Regions from separate parts of the Alteromonas sp. 14N.309.X.WAT.G.H12 genome, predicted to be linked through region 2. Evidence: predicted binding sites of a transcription regulator. Region 2 holds the regulator's gene; each other region holds the start of a gene.
The links. The regulator sigma-54, encoded in region 2, starts transcription at its own class of promoters, with help from an activator protein. The targets are predictions, from matches to a motif close to GTTGGCACGNNNNTNGNNT.
Positions count from the first base shown of each region.

Region 1 (4,218 bases), on a different contig from region 2:
AACTTAAAACCCTTATTGAAAAGACCCGTTCAACGATACCGGTTAACGGGGTTACAGAAGAGGTAATACTTCATGATTAATTCAGCAATGAATAAATTCCCGTTTCAGTTTTTCCGCAAGCGGTTAAACAGAAAAATACCTCAAGCGCCCGCGAGTAACCCACGTCATAGCGCCTCGATGGTGGCCAAAACCGGTCAGGTTTTTATTGTGGGTGCCGGTCCGGGTGATGCCGAATTACTCACCATTAAAGCCTGGAAATGTTTACAACAGGCCGATGTGGTGCTGTTTGACTGGCTGGTGGATAAATCGGTGTTAGCCGAAATTCCCCGCCACGTAAAAACCGAATTTGTCGGTAAACGTTCCGGACGCCATTCCATGTTACAGCAGGATATCTGTCGTCGCCTGGTGGACATGGCGTCGTCGGGACTGACTGTGGTGCGTCTTAAAGGTGGCGATCCGGCGGTGTTTGCCCGTACCACCGAAGAAACCGCCGCCTTACAGGAAGCCAATATTCCTTTTGCCATCGTACCTGGGATTACCGCCGCATCGGGGGCTTCTGCCTACACGGGGATCCCGTTGACAGAACGCCACTGTGCCCAATCGGTCACCCTCTCCACGGCCCATTTTAAAGATCCGGAAAAAATGCCAGATTGGCAAAGTCTTGCTAAGGCGACTCAATCTCAAACTGTGGTGATGTACATGGGGTTATCCCGGTTAAAAGACATTGCTGAACATTTATCAGCTGCCGGCGTAAAATCTGATTTTCCCGTGGCCGTCATCGAAAATGCCTGTTGCCCTCATCAACGGGTGATCACAGGCTGTGTGTCTGACATTGCTGAAAAAGTGAATAATGCCAAGTTGACAGGTCCTGCTTTGTTGATCTTCGGAGAGGTGGTAAAATCTCGCCAACAGGTCGCTACGCAGTTACTTCAACAGGTCACCCATGTCACAGGTTTTTAGTCAGTATATTAAAATTATTGGAAAGGGCCAGAAAGGCAGTCGCAGCCTGACCCAGGAAGAAGCCTATACGGCGATGAAAATGTTGTTAGCCGGTGAAGTCACCGGCGATCAACGGGGGGCTTTTCTCATGCTATTGCGCACCCGAGAAGAAACCCCAGAAGAAGTTATCGGTTTTGTTCAGGCATGTCGGGAGTTATTACCGGCGGGTCTTGCCAGCATTAATCCGGTATTGGATATTGGTTGTTATGCCGGTAAACGAAGACAACTCCCTTGGTATCTGTTATCTGTTGCCTGTCTTGCTCAGCAGGGCATTTCTGTTTTTATGCACGGAGCGCACGAACCGGGTTCCGGTCGCTTATATGCCTCTCATGTGCTTCCCGCGTTAGGATTACCCGCTGCCACTACCCTTGAACAAGCCCAGGAGCAGTTAGCGACCTATCAGGTTAGTTACCTAGATTTAGGGGGGGTGTTACCGCCGCTAAATACCTTGATAAAACTTCGGGAAGTATTTGCTTTACGCTCTTGTGCCAATACCTTAGCTAGGTTGCTTAATCCCTCCCAGGCGCCATTTAATGTTCAGGGCGTTTACCATATGCATCTTGATCACAAACACCAACGGGTGAATGAAGCGTTTACCGCGTTTGATGCCCTGTGTTTTCGCGGAGATGGGGGGGATCCTGAAGTAAACAGTGAGCGTCCAACGGAACTGTTTTTTACCCGCCAAGGTAAAACCGAGGTGGTGACCTTGCCAGAAATGGCCCAAACCTGGGCGGTAAAAGATAAAGCCATGGATGTTAAAGACATGCTGGCTTTTTGGCGCGGCGAAAGTGAACACCTGTATGGTGCACAGGCGGTCAAAGCTTCGTTAGCCAGTTATTTGATGCTGGTTAAATCCCTCGATGTGCAAGAAGCGGTGCGCCTTGCAGATCAGTTCTGGCAAGAACGGGATCGCCAAGCCTTACCCTTTTCTCATGGTGCAAGCTAGCCGCTGCATCATCAACGAGCAACCAAGGTAATGAAATTGCACTACCTTGATACAAGTTATTACCCACCTCAATACGGAAATTCACTAAGCTATTGAAATAGAACGAATATTAATGTTGGCACTGTTGATGCTTTATAAACAACAAGAGGCAGCATAAAAGAATAAAAACGCACTTAAGCGTACCAAGCTGTCGCAACAACATTATGATTCATACATCTTAGGATGTACGGCAACGAAGCCCACCAGGTTAATGGTCAAACATTAACCTGGTGGGTTTTTTTTTGGCTAAAAGGAAAACACATGAATGCGTTAACACCCTTGCGCGGTTTAACCCACACAGCAAAAACCTTAGCGTCAGCGCTGGTTATGTCAGTCACGCTGACTGGCGTAAGTGCGTCATCTTTGGCGGCGGATAATAACGACTGGCCGGAGAAAGAAGAGCTCAAATTTGGCTTTATTAAACTGACGGATATGGCGCCACTGGCTATTGCCTATGAGAAAGGTTTTTTTGAAGACGAGGGGCTATATGTCACTTTGGAAGCCCAGGCTAACTGGAAAGTGTTGCTAGATCGGGTTATCGACGGTGAGTTAGATGGGGCCCATATGCTGGCGGGCCAACCTTTAGGAGCCACCATTGGCTTTGGTACTAAAGCGCACATTATCACCGCGTTTAGTATGGATCTTAATGGTAATGGCATCACGGTTTCCAACGAGATTTGGGAGCAAATGAAAAAGAACATGCCCAAGGAAGACGGCAAACCCGTTCACCCAGTGAAAGCCGATTACCTAAAACCGGTAGTGGAAAAATACCGGGAAGAAGGTAAGGCCTTTAAAATGGGCATGGTGTTCCCAGTTTCCACCCACAATTATGAATTGCGTTACTGGCTAGCCGCCGGTGGTATTCATCCGGGTTATTATGCGCCCCATAAAGGTGACACTTCAGGACAAATTGATGCCGAGGCTTTGTTATCTGTCACACCGCCTCCACAAATGCCCGCCACCATGGAAGCTGGCACCATACACGGTTATTGCGTAGGCGAACCCTGGAATCAGCAAGCGGTATTTAAAGGTATTGGTGTACCTGTGATCACCGATTATGAAATCTGGAAAAATAACCCGGAAAAAGTGTTTGGTGTAAGCAGCGAATGGGCAGAAAAGTACCCCAATACCCATATTCGGGTGGTCAAAGCCATGATCCGAGCGGCCATGTGGTTGGATGAAAACAACAATGCGAACCGTCCTGAAGCAGTGAAAATTCTGGCCAAAAGTACCTATGTGGGGGCCGATGAAGCCGTGTTGGCCAATAGCATGACAGGCACCTTTGAATACGAGAAAGGCGATAAACGTGAAGTGCCGGATTTCAACGTATTCTTCCGCTATAACGCGACTTATCCTTACTACAGTGACGCCATTTGGTATTTAACTCAGATGCGCCGTTGGGGACAAATTCCTGAAGCGAAGCCGGACAGCTGGTATATCAACATGGCCAAAGAGGTGTATCGTCCTGATATCTATGCCGCTGCCGCTAAGGCACTGATTGCTGAAGGCAAAGCAAAGGCGGAAGACTTCCCAGATTTTGATACAGAAACGGGCTTTAAACCGCCGCAAAAAGAGTTTATCGACGAGGTTACCTATGACGGAACCCATCCCAATGCCTATCTTGAAAAGTTTGGCATCGGCCTGAAAGGCGATACCGTTCTTTAATGATTAACACAGGATATTACTATGAGTAAGTCAGCGTCTTTCGTGACATCTATCGGACAATTTAAACAAGGTAATCCGGGTAAAATGCTGTTGACCACCCTACAGACCTTGTTGTTACCGCTCGTGGGATTGTTATTGTTCTTAGCTGTGTGGAATGGGGTAGCCAAATCCATCGATACATCACTAGGGCAATTTCCCGGCCCGGCGCAAGTGTGGACGCAAACGCTCACCTTGATTGATGAACACAGTGCACAGCGGGAGAAAGCTGAGGCCTTTTATGAGCGCCAAGAGCAACGGAATGCGGCGCGGGTGGCACAAGATCCCACCTATGAACCAAAAGTGCGTCCCTTCACCGGTGCACCGACGTTTTTTGATCAAATATGGACGAGCCTATATACCGTCATGATTGGCTTTTTAATTGCGTCTGTTATCGCCGTACCCGTGGGAATTGTGTGTGGCTTGAGTAAGTCGGCTTACACCGCCATTAACCCCCTTATTCAGCTTTTTAAGCCGGTATCGCCACTTGCTTGGCTGCCGCTGGTTACCATGGTGGTGAGTGCACTGTATGT
Region 1 is NZ_JBAHZB010000023.1:29,427-33,644, forward strand. It holds gene V5298_RS08925 (nitrate reductase) at 1-80, shown strand, start outside; gene cobA (uroporphyrinogen-III C-methyltransferase) at 73-960, shown strand; gene V5298_RS08935 (glycosyl transferase family protein) at 944-1,945, shown strand; gene V5298_RS08940 (CmpA/NrtA family ABC transporter substrate-binding protein) at 2,312-3,649, shown strand; gene V5298_RS08945 (ABC transporter permease) at 3,734-4,218, shown strand, end outside.
Region 1: V5298_RS08940 (CmpA/NrtA family ABC transporter substrate-binding protein) is a predicted target of sigma-54. The motif match lies at 2,060-2,078, and genes of this name have one in related genera.

Region 2 (4,218 bases):
ATTTTTCTAGGCGCATCATTCTTTTTGCTCTCGATGACGTATTTGCACATCAGAATGGCTCTCCCGCAAGTTCTTAGCTAAGCATTCAGCAACGTAAACACTGCGGTGCTGGCCACCGGTGCAGCCTATGGCAACGGTCACATAGCTTCGATTGTTGCGTTCTAGATGGGGTAACCATGTGGTGATGAGGTTTTGAATTTGATAAATAAATTTGGTAACGATGGGCTGTGAACTTAAAAATACTTGCACAGGCGTGTCTAAGCCAGTGAGATGTTTTAAGTCGGGCTCCCAATGGGGATTAGGTAAGAAACGGGCATCAAACACGTAATCGGCGTCTTTAGGAATGCCATGTTTAAAGCCAAAGGATTCGATAACCAGTACTAAACGCGCGCTTTTTTTACCTAAAATGCGCTCGCGTATGAGTTCGGCAAGCTGGTGGATGCTTAAGGAATCGGTATCAATATTAAGATCTGCCCGTTCCGCAATGGGGGCAAGCAGTTCTTTTTCTGTGAGAATGGCATCGGATAAAGACTTGTTTAATTTGGCCAGTGGATGCAAACGCCGGGTTTCACTGAAGCGCTTCATCAGCATGTCTTCACTGGCATCGATATACACAATGGTAACCGTCCAAGATTCGGGCAAATAATCCAGTATTTCCACTAATTCAGCGGGATCTTTGGGCAGGTTACGAACATCGATGCTCACGGCCACTTGTTCGTATTCGTCGGCGACAGTATGGGTTAAAGCGGGAAGCAGGTTAACGGGGATATTATCAACGCAGTAATATCCCAAATCCTCTAAGGCCCGTAATGCTACAGATTTTCCCGAGCCTGAACGGCCACTTATGATGATCAGATTCACCGTGTCTCTCCTAAATCCGCAGGCAACAAATGTCCTTTTCTATAACTTACTGTAATGCGCGAATAATATCATCATTGGTTTGCGCTTTTCTGATGCTTTTTATGGTTTCTTTGTCGCTGAGTTTTCCCGCCACTGTGGCTAGGGTTTGCAAGTGACCTTCTGTTTGATCATGAGGCACTAACAGGGTGAAAAAAATATCCACAGGTTTATTGTCAATGGCATCAAAGTCTATCGCAGGTGTACTAGTGACAACAATAGCGATAACGTGATCCAACCCTTCTAGTCGACCATGGGGAAGTGCGATGCCGTTGCCAATGCCAGTACTGCCCATTCTTTCTCGGGAAAGCAGACTGCTCAGCACTGTGGCTTCGTCAATGTCAGGGTTATTTTGGGCAGCGATTCCGCTGATAATTTCCAAAATACGCTTTTTACTATTGCACTGGACCGCACATTTAGTGCGGTCCAGGCTTACGATGGCTTGAATATCCATAAGTGACGTTAATGCTTTTTAAGCTTCTCTTTGTGCTTTAATACCTGCCTATCCAGTTTATCAACCATATTGTCTATTGCGGCATACATATCCTGGTTTTCTGAAGAGGCAAACACTTCCGCGCCGCTAAGGTATACTGTAGCTTCTGCTTTTTGATTGAGTTTTTCAACATTTAATATGACGTGCACATTTGATATGTGATCAAAGTGGCGCTCTAATTTGCTGAATTTAGTATCGACATAATTACGCAAAGAGTCAGTGATCTCAACATGACGACCGGTAAGGTTGATTTGCATATTTCGTCTTCCTTATTTTAAGCAGCCCTAAATCAGGCTTTTGCGTTGGTTAGACGGTGGAATCGACAAAGATTCCCGGTATTTTGCTATTGTTCGCCGAGCTACCATAATACCTTGCTCGGCCAACAACGAAGCAATCTTACTATCGCTAAGCGGTTTACTGGGTTTTTCAGCCGCCACTAGCTTTTTAATTAATGCGCGTATTGCCGTTGATGAACATTCGCCACCTGATTCCGTTGCGACGTGGCTGGAGAAAAAGTATTTCAATTCGAAAATGCCCCGTGGGGTATGCATGTATTTTTGCGTGGTTACGCGGGAAATTGTTGATTCATGCATATCCACCATTTCTGCGACATCATTGAGCACCATTGGTTTCATCATTTCCGGTCCGTGCTCAAAAAATCCCATTTGTTGCTGTACGATACAGTTCGCCACCTTCAATAGGGTTTCGTTGCGACTTTCCAGACTCTTTATAAACCATTTCGCTTCTTGCATATGAGAGCGAATAAACTGAGAGTCGCTGCTGTTTTTCGCTTTACGGCTCATGGCCGCATACTGCTGATTAACACTTAATTTAGGTAGACTATCTGGATTAAGTTCCACCACCCATCGTCCGTTTTTCTTCGCCACAGACACATCAGGAATGACATATTCTGGTTCTTTGGTGATAAGGGCGCTACCGGGCCGTGGATTCAATGTTTGTAGTAAACGCATGGCTTCACGAAGTTGATCTTCTTTGAGCCGAGTTTTACGCATTAGTGTTCGATAATCTTTGCTACCGAGTAAATCACAATGGTTCTCCAGCAGCATTTTGGCTTCTTCCAGCCAAGGCGTCTCAGGGGCAAACTGTTTGAGTTGCACAAGCAGGCATTCCTGAGGTGAACGGGAGCCAGAGCCTATGGGATCAAACAATTGGATACGTTTTAGCACGCATTCCACTTCGTCTTCTTCCACCGGTTCTTCGGTTTCGTCACTATTAACGCTTTGCAGAATATCCTCAACGCTAACGGTGAGGTAACCACTTTCATCGATGGAGTCGATAATCGCCAAGGCGATGGCTCGGTCTATTTCTGAAAAGGGCGTCAAGCGCATTTGCCAAAGCAAATGATCCTGAATGTTCTCGGTGGTTTCTCCCTGAAAGATCTGTTCATCATCGCCACCAGAGGAGCCGGATATGCTGGTTGCCGGTGCGGAGGAAGCTGAGATATATTCATCCCAAGTACTGTCTAAGGGTAATTCTTCGGGAAGGTCGTTTTTTTCTAACGCTTCTCCAGTGTCCATACTTTCAGTGGCAGATGCCGATTCCTGAACCGTATCGTCGTTCTCTAAATTATTTTTTTCGCCAACATCGTTGTCGGTACTTTCATCCACTTCTAACAACGGGTTGGAATCCAAGGCTTCTTGAATTTCCTGTTGTAAATCAAGTGTCGACAACTGCAATAATTTGATCGCCTGCTGTAACTGCGGCGTCATTGTAAGTTGTTGGCTAAATTTTAACTGTAACGATGGTTTCATCTACGTCTTATATAACTCTATCAAGGGATACCCAGTATGGGTCACGATTAACCGAATCCGATATCCTAACTATAGCCTGAATTGCTCTCCCAGGTATACATCACGAACCTTTTGATTACTTAATACTTGTTCCGCGGTACCCTGCGCAATGAGCTCGCCATGACTGACGATATAGGCTTCTTCACAAACATCAAGGGTTTCTCGAACATTGTGATCCGTAATAAGGATTCCTATACCTCTGTCACGTAAATGCTGAATAATCTTCTTTATATCATTCACTGAAATTGGATCAACACCAGCGAAGGGCTCATCCAACAAAATAAATTGTGGGTTAGCAGCGAGTGCTCGTGCAATCTCCACCCGACGGCGCTCTCCGCCGGATAAACTCATACCCGTACTATTACGTATATGGTTGATATTAAATTCATCAAGTAGTGAATCCGCTTCGGCTTCACGTTGTTCTTTTTTCAAATCTTTGCGGGTTTGCAGAATCGCCATGATATTCTCATGAACGGTGAGTTTACGGAATATGGATGCTTCTTGTGGTAAGTATCCAATGCCTCTGCGTGCCCTTTCATGCATGGGTTGGTGCGTCAACTCCTGGTCATCGATTTTGATTTTTCCTTTGTCTAAAGGAACCAGCCCCACAATCATATAGAAGGTGGTGGTTTTCCCCGCGCCATTGGGCCCTAACAAGCCCACAATTTGGCCCGTTGATACTGACAAGCTGACATCCCGTACAACCTGGCGGGATTTGTACGATTTAGCTAAATGGGATGCAGACAACGTAGCCATTATTGATTATCTTCCTTGTTATCTTCGTCATTATCATCGTGCTGTCTTTTGCTCTCAATGGTATCGGGTCTAAACACGGTAGTCACGCGTCCTGAAGCGCTTTCGGCCCCCCCGGTGGCAAGTAATTGTTCTTTGCCCATATCATAAGTGATGCTGTCTCCTTGCACCACGCTAGTGTCTTGCTGAATTTGGGCATTGCCGTTCAATGAAATCATTTGTTTTGCCACTTCGTAACGGATTTCCTTGGCGCTGGCTTTTACA
Region 2 is NZ_JBAHZB010000010.1:12-4,229, reverse strand. It holds gene V5298_RS05555 (HPr family phosphocarrier protein) at 1-19, opposite strand, end outside; gene rapZ (RNase adapter RapZ) at 16-861, opposite strand; gene ptsN (PTS IIA-like nitrogen regulatory protein PtsN) at 908-1,351, opposite strand; gene hpf (ribosome hibernation promoting factor) at 1,360-1,647, opposite strand; gene V5298_RS05535 (RNA polymerase factor sigma-54) at 1,675-3,162, opposite strand; gene lptB (LPS export ABC transporter ATP-binding protein) at 3,232-3,957, opposite strand; partial or broken gene V5298_RS05525 (LptA/OstA family protein) at 3,957-4,218, opposite strand, start outside.

Region 3 (4,218 bases), on a different contig from region 2:
CACCCAGCCCTATTCTTGCCACTGATAACATGACTGGCTGCCACCCCCGTTATCCGGTGCCCATTGATCATATTATCCTAGGGGGGATCTCTGCCTCATCCATATTGTCACCGGTTCAGGTACATCCTTATGCTGACATGCACGAAGCGGCCATGTTAAGTGATCATTGCGCCGTTTCCTTAGCAATTATGCCTTAAGTCAGGCGTAATGCACATCGTACGGCGCGTGATGGTTTGCTAGAAGACCCATCTTCGGAAATAATAGCGCTCAGTGAACGAACAACAGGAAGTGGGGACGACCCCACCGCTCAATTTTCATCGGGGACGGCCTCATAAAAATTGAGAGGTATTGATGAACTGGATCTTTGTATTTGCTGCGGGCATTTTAGAAGTGTGCTGGGCGGTAGGGCTTAAATATTCTGATGGCTTTACAAAGCTCTGGCCGTCGGTTTTCACCGTGGTTTCCTTAACGGCCAGCTTTATTTTACTGGGATTGGCGCTAAAAAGTTTACCCGTTGGCACCGCCTACGCCATCTGGGTGGGGATCGGCGCCCTCGGCACGGCGGTCATGGGGATCCTTTTATTCGATGAATCTTCAGACGTGGTAAAGCTCGTTAGCTTAGGCTTAATATGCGCAGGTATTGTTGGCCTTAAAGTATCCCAAGCTTAAATTGACAACAAACCTGCGAGCACACTACAGGTTCTGGTGTGGGCCGAACAATTCGTAATGGATCTGATTATCCGCCACACCTGCATCCAGCAGCTGTTGTTTTATTCCCAACATAAAGGGCAATGGTCCACACAGATAAAACTCGCCGTCATTCAGCGGTAGCTGGGATTTTATCGCAGCAATATCCATTCGGCCTTCAAACTCACCCTCTTTGAGTTCGCCAGCGCGTTCATACCAGGTATAAACCGTTAAGTTCAGCGCACTTTGCAAGGATTTAACGTGTTCTTTAAATGAATGCTGACCTTCATGAATGCAAGCATGCAAATAGCTAACGGGGCGCTGCGTCTGTTGTTGGACTAAGGTATCCAGCATAGCTTGCATCGGCGTGAGCCCTACGCCTGCTGAAATCAGCACCACGGGAGCGTCGGATTGTTGAAGGAAAAAATCCCCTGCCGGTGGCATCGCTTCGATTTCATCACCTTCGTTAACATGATCATGTAAATAGTGGGATAAAACCCCCGCAGCATCAACCTCACCATCCCGTTTCACGCTAATACGGTAGGTTTTACCATTGGGTGAGGTAGATAAAGAGTATTGTCTAATTTCGTCGTAATCACTGCCTTGGGGACGCACTTTCACGCCTAAGTATTGACCTGGAAGATAATCAATCACTGGGCCACCATCTACGGGGGCCAACACGAAGCTTGTCACCAGTTCAGACTCCGGTGTTTTAGAAACAACACGAAAACGACGAAAATCTTTCCAGCCGCCTTCTTTTTGCGCCCGTGATTCGTACAATTCACCTTCTACCTTGATGAAGATATCGGCCAGTTGACCATAGGCGGCAGTCCAGGCCTCTTCAACTTCAGGGGTAAAGTCATCAGGGGCAAGCTCTCGCAGGGTTTCAATAAGATGATGGCCGACAATCGCATACTGCTCAGGCTGAATATTAAAGCTGGTATGCTTATGGGCAATACGCATCACCGCGTCGGTGAGTACATCCAGTTTATCAATGTTTTGGGCATAGGCCGCAATGGCCGCGAAAAGTGCCGCAGGCTGACGGCCACTTTTTTGGTGAGTCATATTAAACACATTTTTTAGCTCAGGATTATGCTTAAACATGCGCACATAAAAATGTTCAGTAATGGCCGTGCCGGCAGAAGCCAGTAAAGGAATGGTCGCTTTTACAGTATCGATATGAGTTTGACTTAGCATGGGTACACTCTAGTTAACGTAAAATGAGGAATAAAAGAAAAAAGCGGTTTTTCGATTACAAAGAAAGACTACTTAACCCTTCACATAGCTAACTTCATGCCAATTAAAATATCACTTAATATCAATAATTTATAAATACAAAGTCAATTATGTGTCATTTTGACATAATACAAAAAGAGTCAAAATGACTAAATCGTGTCATAATATATCTTTGTATTTAGGGTGACGCCATAATGACCAAGTTATCCAACCATGCACTTGTCAATTTTGCCATGGATTTAACCGCCGCATTAGAGCACAGCAATATCTATGAAAGCATCATAGGTGCCGTATGTGCCACCATCAACTGTGATGCCGCAGCGCTATTAATTTACCAAAAAGGCGTTCTTGAGCCGATGGCGCAACGGGGGCTAAGTCCCGATCTCATGGGCCGGCGCTTCGTGCTTGATGAGCATCCTCGGCTACACCAGATATGCCAACGCAAAGTCGTAATGCGGTTTCCCGCAGACTCGCCGTTACCGGATCCCTACGATGGCATGGTTATCGGTCACAGTGAAGATATGTCCGTACATTCGTGTATGGGCTTACCCTTATACAAACACGCCCAGCTTATGGGCGTACTGACCCTCGATAGCATAGAGCCCAATGTGTTTGATCAACTCGACGATGGTGCCCTCGATGTGATGGCTGAATTGGTTTCGCGGATCCTGGCCACGGCCCGCCGCATGGACAAACTTGAAAGCCAGTCATCTCACACACAAAACATATTGCGGGAATTAAATGAACAGGCAGGCGGGAAACATAACTCGGCAGAAATGATTGGCAATAGTAAAGCCATAAAAAAGCTCAGCAAAACCATCCGCCTGGCGGCACCTTCCGATTTAACCATTCTCATTGAAGGGGAAAGTGGAGTGGGCAAAGAGCTTGTCGCCCGCGCCATCCATCAGCAATCTAACCGTAAAGACAAGGCACTGGTTTACGTCAATTGCGCAGCAATCGCCAGACACCTCATAGAAAGTGAATTATTTGGTCATGTCAAAGGGGCGTTTACCAGTGCCAGCGAAGACCGCCAAGGCAAATTTCTACTGGCCGATGGTGGCACCTTGTTTCTTGATGAAATTGGCGAACTACCGCTAGAAGTGCAAGGAACATTATTACGGGCGATTCAAAATCAGGAAATTCAGGTGGTAGGTAAAGACCGACCGGTAAAAGTGAATGTGCGCATCGTAGCCGCCACAAACCGACGTATGGAAGAAGAGGTAAAAGCCCGCCGTTTTCGCGCCGATTTATACCACCGCCTAGGCGCCTTTCCCATCCACGTGCCCCCGCTAAGACAGCGACGGGATGATATTCCGCTATTGGCCGGTTATTTTGCGGAACAAACCCGGCGTAAATTGGGCTTACAACAACTCACTTTGGCCAGACAAACCCTGTCACACCTGATTGCATACCCATGGCCAGGAAATGTCCGTGAATTAGAACACGTGATCTCCAGAGCTGCATTGTACGCCAGGGAAGAAACCCCTCAGGGCATTACCATTATTACCCCTAAACACCTCAATGAATTAAACAGTGAACAAACGCTGCTCCCTTCTGTCAGTGAGAACACTCTCTCTAAGCAAGCTGTCGTCGATGACACCACAAATCACCCCATTAGTTTAAAAGATCAGACTCAGGCCTTTCAGCGTGAACTGATTTTAAAAACCTTAACGCAGTACAAGGGAAACTGGTCAAAAGCAGCCAAGCAATTATCTGTAGATAGAGCGAATTTAGCACGCCTTGCTAAGCGCATTGGCATAACGGTAAATAAGCAGGTGACAAGCCAATAACGTGCTCAAAAAAGTCGCAAAGCCACGAGAACGACTACAAAAAATGTCATTTCAATGTGAAAGATCTCGCTATTCTATCGTCAAGGAAAGGCTAATCACCGACAGGATCTCACCTTGTCGGTGATATTTCGTCATTAACCGTTTTTCGCTAGTGCAGTTTTAATTTTGGCCCCACAAAGTTACTGACTTTACGGCCGAGTAACGTCATGGTGCCCTTAAACCAGCCATGAACGGAAAACTGATGCATATTGTACAAAGAGATATACACCAAGCGGGCTAACCGGCCTTCAATGAACATGCTGCTGTTCACCAGAGAGCCCATTAAACTGCCCACCGTACTGTACTTACTTAAATGCACCAGTGAGCCGTAATCTTTATAGGTGTATGCTTTCATCGGTATGTGGTTGAAAATACCCATGATATTTTCTGCCGCCACGGTCGCCATTTGGTGAGCAGATTGGGCCCGAGGCGGTACCCAGGAACCGTCTTTTTGCTTAAAGCCACA
Region 3 is NZ_JBAHZB010000003.1:73,336-77,553, reverse strand. It holds gene V5298_RS02820 (endonuclease/exonuclease/phosphatase family protein) at 1-197, shown strand, start outside; gene sugE (quaternary ammonium compound efflux SMR transporter SugE) at 352-669, shown strand; gene hmpA (NO-inducible flavohemoprotein) at 694-1,884, opposite strand; gene norR (nitric oxide reductase transcriptional regulator NorR) at 2,118-3,713, shown strand; gene V5298_RS02800 (NAD(P)/FAD-dependent oxidoreductase) at 3,862-4,218, opposite strand, start outside.
Region 3: hmpA (NO-inducible flavohemoprotein) is a predicted target of sigma-54. The motif match lies at 1,970-1,988, and genes of this name have one in related genera.